DNA from 2 places in the Desulfitobacterium metallireducens DSM 15288 genome. Region 2 is predicted to be linked to the other one. Evidence: riboswitches for the same ligand, from Rfam matches in the RefSeq annotation. Region 2 holds a riboswitch; the other holds the start of a gene.
What was found. Region 2 has a riboswitch for cyclic di-AMP ahead of DESME_RS02485 (KUP/HAK/KT family potassium transporter). Riboswitches for the same ligand answer to the same signal wherever they lie in the genome.
Positions count from the first base shown of each region.

Region 1: another riboswitch for cyclic di-AMP. It lies ahead of eam (glutamate 2,3-aminomutase); the one in region 2 lies ahead of DESME_RS02485 (KUP/HAK/KT family potassium transporter).

Region 1 is NZ_CP007032.1:807,409-812,660, forward strand. Features, by position in the region: gene DESME_RS03880 (methylated-DNA--[protein]-cysteine S-methyltransferase) at 1-208, shown strand, start outside; gene DESME_RS03885 (VOC family protein) at 225-638, shown strand; gene mnmL (tRNA modification radical SAM protein MnmL/YtqA) at 702-1,661, shown strand; gene eam (glutamate 2,3-aminomutase) at 1,713-2,954, opposite strand; cyclic di-AMP (ydaO/yuaA leader) riboswitch at 3,054-3,179, opposite strand; gene DESME_RS03900 (GntR family transcriptional regulator) at 3,311-3,910, shown strand; gene DESME_RS03905 (histidine kinase) at 4,017-5,252, shown strand, end outside.
Region 2 is NZ_CP007032.1:510,332-515,583, forward strand. Features, by position in the region: gene DESME_RS02480 (class I SAM-dependent methyltransferase) at 1-371, opposite strand, end outside; gene DESME_RS02485 (KUP/HAK/KT family potassium transporter) at 387-2,393, opposite strand; cyclic di-AMP (ydaO/yuaA leader) riboswitch at 2,574-2,720, opposite strand; lysine riboswitch at 2,974-3,155, shown strand; gene DESME_RS02490 (transporter substrate-binding domain-containing protein) at 3,263-4,111, shown strand; gene DESME_RS02495 (amino acid ABC transporter permease) at 4,199-4,963, shown strand; gene DESME_RS02500 (amino acid ABC transporter ATP-binding protein) at 4,999-5,252, shown strand, end outside.

The DNA.
Region 1 (5,252 bases), 300 kb from region 2:
TAGTTATGGTGATATCGCTCGACGATTGGGGAACCCAAAGGGTCAAAGAGCGGTGGGAATGGCTAATCATAATAATCCCATTGGAGTCATCGTTCCCTGTCACCGGGTCATCGGTAAAAACGGAGACTTGACAGGGTATGCTGGAGGAATTCATCTGAAGGAGCGTTTACTTGCGCTGGAGAAGCTCGATCAGAGAATACACGAATAGAGGGAGGAAGATGAATGTGGAAGGGAAAAATATTTTTAATGGGGTCGAACATATTGGTATAAAAACCCTCAATATAGAGGAAGGAATTCGATTTTATACAGAGGTACTTGACTTTGAGCTTTTATATAGGAAGAAACCGGGAGACTCTGAACTTGCCTTTCTTCGACTGGGAGGAACGGTCATAGAACTCGTTGAAATCAAAGAGGGACAGCGTTTTGAGGACGGATGGGTTAATCATCTTGCCTTCACTGTATCGGATATCAATAAGGCTGTAGCATGGTTAAAACAAAATCAGGTTACACTCCTTCAGGAAGAGCCTAAATCAATTGGCGACGGAAGATATAATTTCTTTTTCCGTGGGCCATCTGGAGAAAAGTTGGAGTTGTTTCAAGAATTGAAGATTGCCTTTGAACATTTTCCAGATGTCTGATAATCTTAGGTAGGATTTCCTTCCTATTAAAATCGTTTTATTAAAGGGTGTGATCATGAAGAGATGGGATTTGCACGGTTTTCTGCCTGGCAAAATGGGGAGAAGCGGTATAATACGTTGAATAAACATCTGCGAGAGACTTTTGGTGAAAAAGTTTTTAAGGTTTCTTTAGACGGTGGCTTTACTTGTCCGAACCGAGATGGAACTAGAGGTTGGGGTGGGTGTATCTATTGTAGTTCTCGTGGTTCTGGAGATTTTGCTGGAGAAGTCTCACATTCAATAGAACAACAATTTGTCGAAGTTAAAGAAAGAATGTGTAAAAAATGGCCCAAGGCTAAGTACTTAGCCTATTTTCAGGCCTATACCAATACCTATGCACCGGTTTCTAAACTTCGCGAGGTCTATGAAGAAGCCCTATGTCAAGAGGACGTTGTCGGGATATCTATTGCAACTCGTCCGGATTGTTTGCCTGAAGAAGTGTTAGATTACCTGGAAGAGCTTAATCAAAGAACCTATCTTTGGGTTGAGCTTGGGCTACAGAGTATTCACGATCGAACAATGAATTGGGTTAGAAGAGGGCATACCTATGATGAGTTTTTAGCGGGAGTTGCAGCTCTTCATGATCGGGGAATACGTGTTTGCGTCCACGTTATTCTAGGCTTTCCAGGAGAAACGTATGAGGATATGATGGCGACAGCTCAGGCGGTGGCAGCGCTACCTGTTCAGGGAATTAAGATCCATTTACTCCATATTATCAAAGGAACTCCCTTAGCAAAGTTATATGAAAGGGAGTCGTTTCCTCTACCTACGTTTGAAGAGTATGTTAGCCTTGTTAGCGATATTCTTGAAGTATTACCCCCGCAAATGATCATTCACCGTTTGACAGGTGATGGAGCGCCTGATGATCTAATTGCTCCTTTATGGAGTCGTAAAAAATGGGAAGTCTTAAATGCAATAGATCGGGAATTACTAAAGAGGGATACCTGGCAAGGTAAATCCTTTAGCAAAGATCTAGAAACATAAAAAATAAAAAAGTAAGGGCCTAAGATGGCCCTTAACTCATGTGCATTTTAATTAGTAGTTAGGGTAGTGAATAATATTTCCCTCCCAGGTTCGCAGGGTAGCCTCTTCATCATCTAAGGAAAGTAGATACTGGGGTAGAATTGGCGTTTTTCCTTTTCCACCAGGAGCATTAATTATATAGGTAGGAATGGCTAAACCGGAAGTAAATCCTCTGAGCTTTTCCATAATATCTAGACCATTTTCAATTTTAGGAATAAAATGATGTGTGCCCTTGACATGTTTCGCATGAAAGATATAGTATGGACGAACTCGAATTTTCAAAAGCTCTTGGTTTAACCGTATCATTATATCGGGTGTATCATTAATATTTTTCAGAAGCACAGCTTGATTCCCTAAAACTACTCCGGCAGAAATAAGCTTATCCGCAGCCTTTTTGGCTTCTGCTGTAACTTCCTTAGGATGATTAAATTGGGTGTTGATATAAATCGGCGGATACTGCGCTAAAATGGAGCACAGTTCATCGGTGATCCGCATGGGAAGGGTGACGGGGACCCGGGTACCAATCCGCTTGATTTCTACATGAGGAATGGAGTGTAATTCTTCGAGAAGCCAATGGAGCGTAAGGTCGCTTAACATCAAGGCATCTCCACCTGTAATTAAGACATCACGAATTTCTGGATTGGCTCGGATATAGTCTAAAGCGGCTTGGAGTTGAGCACGGGTCTCGTGGCTATCGGTTTCACCGATATTTCTGCGTCTTTGGCAATGACGACAATACATAGCACAGAGATTGGTGACATTGATAATTAACCGATCGGGATATCGTCGTGTAATGCAAGGAGCAGGATTGGTAAAAGCTTCACCCATAGGGTCTTCTTCTCCGGTTAAATCCAGTAGTTCCTCGATCCGTGGAAGACCTTGTAAACGGATAGGATCCCATGGGTTAGAAGAGTCCATTAAGCTTAAATAATAGGGGGAAATAGCCCATCGATAGGTTCTTCCGACTTCAAGGATATCTTGTGCTGCTTGCTCAGTTAGAGGCAAGAGTTCTTGCAAGATCTGCAAATCCGTAATCCTGTTTTTCATCTGCCAGTGCCAATTTTCCCAATCCTCAAGAGTAGCCTTAAAGGTTGTAAGGATTCGATCTCGACTTTGAAGGTATTCATCCTTTAAAAGAAAACCTGTAGGAATTTTCTCTTTACGATTCATGTAAGGTATGGCCTTTAGCTTTAGCTCATTTGCACGATGTAAGGATTGCAATCTTTCATTTAATTCTTTTGATTCTACTGCCAATGAATTTCCCCCTTTTTATGTTGTACTTATCTTTTGGGAAATTAAAAGGAGCCTATAGTGGCCCCTAAGAGATCGAATGTGCTGATTAATAAAATCAGTACTTCTTGTGCGAGCTAGCTTACGAGGTTAGCTGACGGATTCGAGCGCACGCTCTACGCATAAGATGCGATTCACCCCAAAAAGTGGTTCCCCCGTTTCCCCTTAGGAATTAGGCCTTATTTAATTTTTATTATTTGTAATTGATTACCAACAACTTTATAATAACATAAAGGTTGTTACCAGTCAATGGGATTGAAGAGTTAATAATTGGTAATGATATTTTATGAGTTAAATGTTTCAAGGAGTGAATTGTAGAAATGGAACAGTCACGTTATCAAGAGATCGCCCTCGAAATTGCCCATTCTATCGTTATGAGTGAATATCAAGAAGGGGAAAGAATACATGGACGGTCGACGTTGGCGGGTCGATTCAATGTTTCTCCAGAAACCATTCGCCGCGCTATTGCAATCTTGCAAAATGCAGGCGTTGTTATGGTGAATCAAGGGATCGGAATTACGGTAACCTCAAAGGCTCAAGCCGAAAAGTTTTTGAGAGCGTTTGATCAGAAAACGGAAGTTCATGTGTTTCTTTCGGAATTAAATGAGTATATGGAGAAACGCAGGCAACTTGATTTAAAAATTGAGGGACATTTGAATAAAATTTTACTATATACAGATCGTATGATGTCTCGCTGGATGGATGTAGCAGAAGTCGAAGTGGGCAAAGATTCAGTAGCGGCAGGGCAAACCCTGACCCAACTCAAAATTCGAGAACGGACAGGCCTTACCGTTGTCGCAGTTGTCCGAAAAGGGATTGAACAATTCTCTCCGAATTCTGGATTTGTAATTGAGAGCGGAGATGTACTTCTAGTTGTGGGGGCAGAGCAGGGAAGAGAAAAACTCCAAGAAATACTTTAATGAATACAGGAAGTCGCACCTCACTGTCGAACTCTTAACTTTATTAAAGTGTAACTAGAGCTATCGCTATCGCTAAGTTTTCTTTAGAAATTGAGGGATGCGACAGATGACTTGGATTTTCTTGTTGGTTTTAGGAGCAGAGGTTGTGATGAGTATAGCCTCGCAAAATCTTCGGCTTCTTCTCGTTTTTCTGATCGGGAATATGCTTTACTTGCTTCTTTACACTGAGTATCAACGACGGCGGATTCGGAGTTTGACCACTGAACGCAATGTGGAAGTCAGCTTCAAGATTGCCCACGAAACGCTTCCTTATCTTCGAAGAGGTCTTAATGCGCAGAATGCTGAATTTATGGCTAAAATTATTCAAGAGATCGGTCAAGTCGCTGCAGTTTCAATTACAGACTGTACGAAGCAATTGGCTTATTTAGGTGTAGGCTGTGACCAACATCATCCTGGGGATAAGATCTTGACGGCAGCAACCCAGGAAGTGATTCGGACAGGAAATTATAAAATCGTCCGAACACAAAAGGAATTAAATTGTCCGCGTCAAAATGTTTGTGATTGTCCTATTGCAGCTGCAGTAGTGGTGCCTCTGCATTCTCAAGGAAAAGTTGTTGGCACGGTGAAACTCTATGAAACTAAAGATGGGCACCTGTCTCCTGATTTGATCCGGCTTGCTTTAGGAATGGCCCAACTTCTTAGTCTTCAGATCGAACTGGCTGAATTAGATCATCAGGCTAAGCTGGCGACAGAAGCTCAACTTGATGCTCTGCAGGCTCAGATCAATCCCCATTTTTTCTTTAATGTGCTGAACACGATTATTGCAACGAGTCGAACTAACCCGAACCGTGCACGTCGTTTACTTATATATCTTTCGGAATTCTTCCGCTGGGCAATGAAATCAAAAGGAACCCTGATTCCCCTGGAGGAGGAGCTGAAATTTGTACATACTTATTTGATTCTGGAAAAAGCTCGCTTTGGTCGAAAGCTACAGGTCAAGAGCCAGATCCCGAAAGAGCTCATGAAAGCGGTTATTCCGCGTTTAAGTTTGCAACCCCTGGTGGAGAATGCTGTAAAGCATGGGATTACGCCTAAGATTGGAAAGGGTACAGTATGGATCCAAGCGGAAGTAAAAGAGAGTGAACTGTACTTTTATGTACGGGATGATGGCATGGGGATTCCTCAGGAACGACTTTCAGAGGTATTGAAACCAGGGGTAGGTTCAGGTAATGGTGTTGGTATGGCGAATGTTCATGAGCGACTTCGGGGGTTGTATGGTGAGGAATACGGGTTGCAGATAGAGAGTGTACTGGGTCAGGAAACGACGGTAATCATGCATTTG
Region 2 (5,252 bases):
ACAAATTCAAAGGCGGTCATGGAAAAAATTCCATCATAGGTTTCGAGTTGATCAGGAATTTCTGTAATATCAGCATGCCACCAGTGAACACGATTCGTTTTTGAGGTGTTTTCCTCAATCGCCGCTAGTTTCTTTTTGGCCAGAGCCATCATTTCACCGGAAATATCGACTGCAGTGACCTCATAGCCCTCTTGCACAAGCCAGCTCGTATATTGTCCAGTACCACATCCGATCTCAAGAACCTTTGGACCCGGTGTCTTGAACATGGACTGGGCCAGGTGACGTTCAACTTGATCAGATACTGATCCAAGCTCAGTATCATACCAGGAATCATAACGTGCAGCAACGGGGTCAAAAAGTGCTTCGTTCATTCGCAATCACCTCTATTATCTAGTTTCTCTTTCGAGTTTGATTGATCTCGGGGCTCCAAAGTGTAAAGGAACGTGTTCAATTTTAACATCCGTATGTTCGAGCCCAAACCATCTCACCGGAGAAACTGTAATTTCCTTTATATAGAGTCTAAATTGCATGATTAATCGTTCATATAAAGGAAGATCACTATCATAACCCAGTTCTTCACGGACTAAAACAAAACAGAAATCCCCAATGTTACTGTTGACTGCATTTGTAGAATACACTTGCGGTTGTTGTTTTATTTCATCGGCCTCCATCAGATCGGTTACCACTTGCCTTAAATACGTACTCACTTTTTGTTCCATCCTAAATCCCAAACGCAGTTGCACTTTGAAAACAAAATCGGTTCCGAAGTTTTCCACGGAGTAGGCCATCGTCCTGGGTTCATCGGTCACTTCTACGTTTACAAACCAATAAACTTCCGCTCTTTTTGGCCGTTTATCTAAAATCGAATAAATAATTTCATTGTTGACCTTTCCTGGTTTTGATTTGCTGGTTAGATAAACTAAATTCGTGGCATATACCGGAATATGTTCATCTCTTCTAAGATGATCAAGCTTAGTAATATAATCTTCCAATGAAACGGCTTTTGACACAACTTGTTGAAGTTTTGCCGCTTTAAACCATAAAACCATCATGATTAAAATGAGAGAGGCGATAATTATTGTTACAAATCCACCATGGAAAAACTTCGAAGCACTCGAAATGAAAAAAGCAGTTTCCAAAGTTCCAAAAAGGATAACCATTAGAAACGAAAGTACCCTGGATACGTTTTTTTGAAGAAGATAATTAAACAACAAGATTGTGGTCATCAGCATCGTAATAGTAATTGCTAACCCATAAGCTGATTCCATGTGTGCAGAAGTTTGAAAGAAGAGAACCACTCCTATACACGATAACATTAAAAGGATATTAACGATTGGAATGTACATTTGGCCTTTTGACATAGCAGGATAGTAGGTTCTTAATCTCGGTAATAGATCCAACTTAATGGCTTCGGAAACCAGTGTAAAGGATCCGGAAATTAAAGCTTGGGAAGCAATAATCGCGGCTATCGTTGCAAAGGCAACACCAAAGATGCGAAAGTCAGACGGCATCATCTCAAAAAAAGGATTAAATCCTATTATCTTATGAAAGCCCGGATTGTCCTTGATCTGTAATAACCAAGCTCCTTGACCAAAATAGTTAAGCAATAAGCAAATCTTTACAAATGGCCAAGTTGCGTAGATATTTCTTCTCCCGACATGTCCTAAATCCGAATACAACGCTTCTGCTCCCGTTGTAGCTAAGAATACACTACCCAAGATTGCAAATCCGACTTTATTTTCGTCACTAAACAAGAGTTTAATTCCATAGTAGGGAGAAAAAGATTTTAAGATATCAAGGTTTCCGAAAACATGGATAATACCGAAAACACCTAACATGAGAAACCATAAAACCATAATGGGTCCAAATAATCGTCCTATGATCTCAGTTCCCGTTCGTTGGATCAGGAACAGGACACAAAGAATGATAACGGTAATCAAAAGAACAGTGGATTGGTTCGAGCCAAAGTTATTTATATAGCTGGGAATACCTTTTAATCCTTCTACAGCAGTTGTGACAGTAACGGCCGGAGTCAAAACGCCGTCTGCTAAAAGGGCTGCTCCCCCAATCATCGCTGGAACAATCAGCCAGGCACCCCGCTTTCGAATTAGTGAATACAGGGCAAGGATGCCGCCTTCTCCATGATTATCTGCTTTGAGTGCAATTAGAACGTACTTGATCGTGGTAAGTAAGGTAAGAGTCCAGAAAATAAGGGAAAGAGAACCGTATATAAATTCAGGGGTAATTGATCTTAATCCACCGTTACCTTCAACTAATGCCTTCATAACATATAAGGGTGATGTACCAATATCACCATAAACAACACCGATTGTTACGAGCATACCAGCTAAGGTTAAGGGCCGTTCTTTGCAGATATTTAATGCCTTTTCCATTGTTCTATCCCTTCATATCTATTTGTAAGCCTTCTGTATAAACAATTTTACGTAGGTAGTCGCGTATGAAGTTTTCTCGATTAGCTACAAGTTTATTTCATACTGTGATGTTCACAAAAAAGAAAAAACCCCATTTGGGGTTAATGTCTTGCATAACAAACCAAAGGGTATGGTTTGCTTTTTGCCCCCTTTCAACGCTTACGAGGTTAGCTGTCGGGTTCGGATTGAAAGGAATTTACCCGTCACCTTTCGGTGATTCACCCCATTTGGCTAATCGATAGCCGGACTTGGTTCCCCCGCTTCCATAGAATTCAGCGCTGGCTATATTTAACTTAAACTATAATAATCCCTATATATTAGATTGTATAGCACCAAATTTGGGCAGATACTTTTTATATTCTCCAATAAGGCCTATATTTTACTGTAGTTCGTTTGATTATTAACAACATGCGCTATATCTTCATTTTTCTACAAAATCCTCGACTTTTGTGTTAGAGTCTTAAACAATTTGAATACTAAGTTGACAGACAAAATGTGTTGTTGTAGACTGAGCTTAATTATATATTAACCTCACTTTTAATGGTGAGGTAGAGGCGCGGCTTTCAACAGTCTTTAGTAGAGTTTGAGATGCGGAGAAACTAAGGAGAAGGGTAGGTCGCCGAAGTTAATAATATTCTCAGTATTATTAGCTGGGTCTGTAGTTAAGAGCTACAGGACTGTCTCAATAAACTACCCAGTTTATTGAGTTGAGCTATCTCATTTGGGATTAAAAGGGGGAATATAGGGTAACTATACAAATAGAGACCTGAGTTCATCTCAGGTCTTTTTTTAATGGTTTAAAATTAGTAGAATTAAAGGAGAGGGTATTTGTGAGAAAGAAGTTAACGTTATTATTTGTAATTTCCTTATCTCTTATCATGTTGGTATCAGGATGCGGATCAAGCAATAGCACTGAAAGTTCAAAAGCCCCTGCAGCCGCAACAAATGGAACCTTCAAGGTTGGGATGGAAGCGGGATATGCGCCGTTCAACTGGACTCAAAAGGATGCGTCCAATGGTGGGGTTAAAATCGAGGGAACTTCAGAATATGCTGGCGGTTATGACGTAGAAATCGCTAAGAAAATTGCAAAAGGGTTAGGAAAAGATCTCGTTATTGTTAAAACAGAATGGGATGGTCTTGTTCCTGCCTTAACTTCGGGTAAGATTGATGCGATCATCGCAGGGATGTCTCCGACTGAAAAACGTAAGGAAACCATTGATTTCACAAACAACTACTATAAATCTAATTTGGTCATGGTCGTTAAAAACGGCGGAAAATATCAAGGCGCGACTTCGATTCAAGATTTCAAAGGTGCGAAAATCACAGCTCAATTAAACACCTTCCATTATTCAGTGATTGATCAAATTAATGGTGTTGCTAAACAACCCGCGATGGACAATTTCCCAGCAATGAGGGTTGCTCTTGAATCAGGGGTTATTGATGGATATGTTTCAGAACGACCGGAAGCTGTAAGTGCTCAAACTGCGAATTCTAATTTCAAAATGGTTGAATTTAAAGAGGGTTTTGTGACTTCACCGGATGATACGGCAATTGCTGTGGGAATTGCTAAAGGAAGTCAGCTCACTCCTAAAATCAATGAAATCTTAGCGGGAATTTCAGAGCAAGAACAGACAAGTATTATGGATACGGCAATTAAGAATCAACCCGCTACTAAATAAGGTTGGAACATTTTAATATGATTATCAAAACCGGCTACATTATAATGCAGTCGGTTTTATGATGTTTCTATCATAAGGAGGAGAAAAATGAGCTTTCAATGGCTTGTAAGAATTGTTTCAGAAAACGGGCCCATGTTCATTCGTGGCGCTGGATTGACCCTTTATATTTCCTTGATTGGTACAATTATTGGTTCAATAATTGGGCTATTAGTAGGAATTATTCGGACGATCCCCATGCCTGAGCGTGGAGTGAAAAGACAATTTTTAAGAGTAATCAATGCTATTCTATCGATATATATTGAATTCTTCCGCGGAACGCCGATGATTGTTCAGGCTATGGTTATCTATTATGGTTCGGCGCAAGCTTTTGGCTTGGATATCAATCGTACAGTGGCAGCCATCTTTATCGTATCCATTAACACAGGAGCCTATATGTCAGAAATCGTGCGTGGTGGTATTGTATCGATCGAGAAAGGTCAATTCGAAGCGGCTCAGGCGATTGGCATGAATCATATTCAAACGATGATGAATGTCGTTTTACCTCAAGTTATTCGCAACATTTTACCGGCAACAGGGAATGAATTTGTCATTAACATTAAAGATACTTCTGTTCTTAACGTAATTGCAGTATCGGAGTTATATTTCCAAACAAAATCGGTTGCAGGCAACAACTTTAGATATTTTGAATCTTTCTTTGTAGCTTGTGTGCTCTATTTTATTATGACGTTTACGGTTACAAGAATTCTGCGCTATTTTGAAAGAAAATTAGATGGCCCAGACGACTACATTATGATGGGCAATCAAATGCAAGTCGAAACACCAGAAGATATACTTCGCAGAACAAAAAACTAACAGTTGATTTAACGATTCGATAGAGGAGGGGAATTATGGACAAGGTCATTGATATTCAACATCTAAGTAAATCCTTTGGGAGTCATGAAGTGTTGAAGGACATAGATTTTTCTGTTAAATCGGGAGAAGTGGTTTGCATCATTGGGTCATCCGGATCTGGGAAATCAACACTTCTGCGTTGTATAAATCTCCTGGAAAAGCCAAGTGGCGGTCAAATCATTTATCAGGGGGAAAATATTCTTGATGATAAACATGATGTGTATGAATATCGTCAAAAGTTAGGTATGGT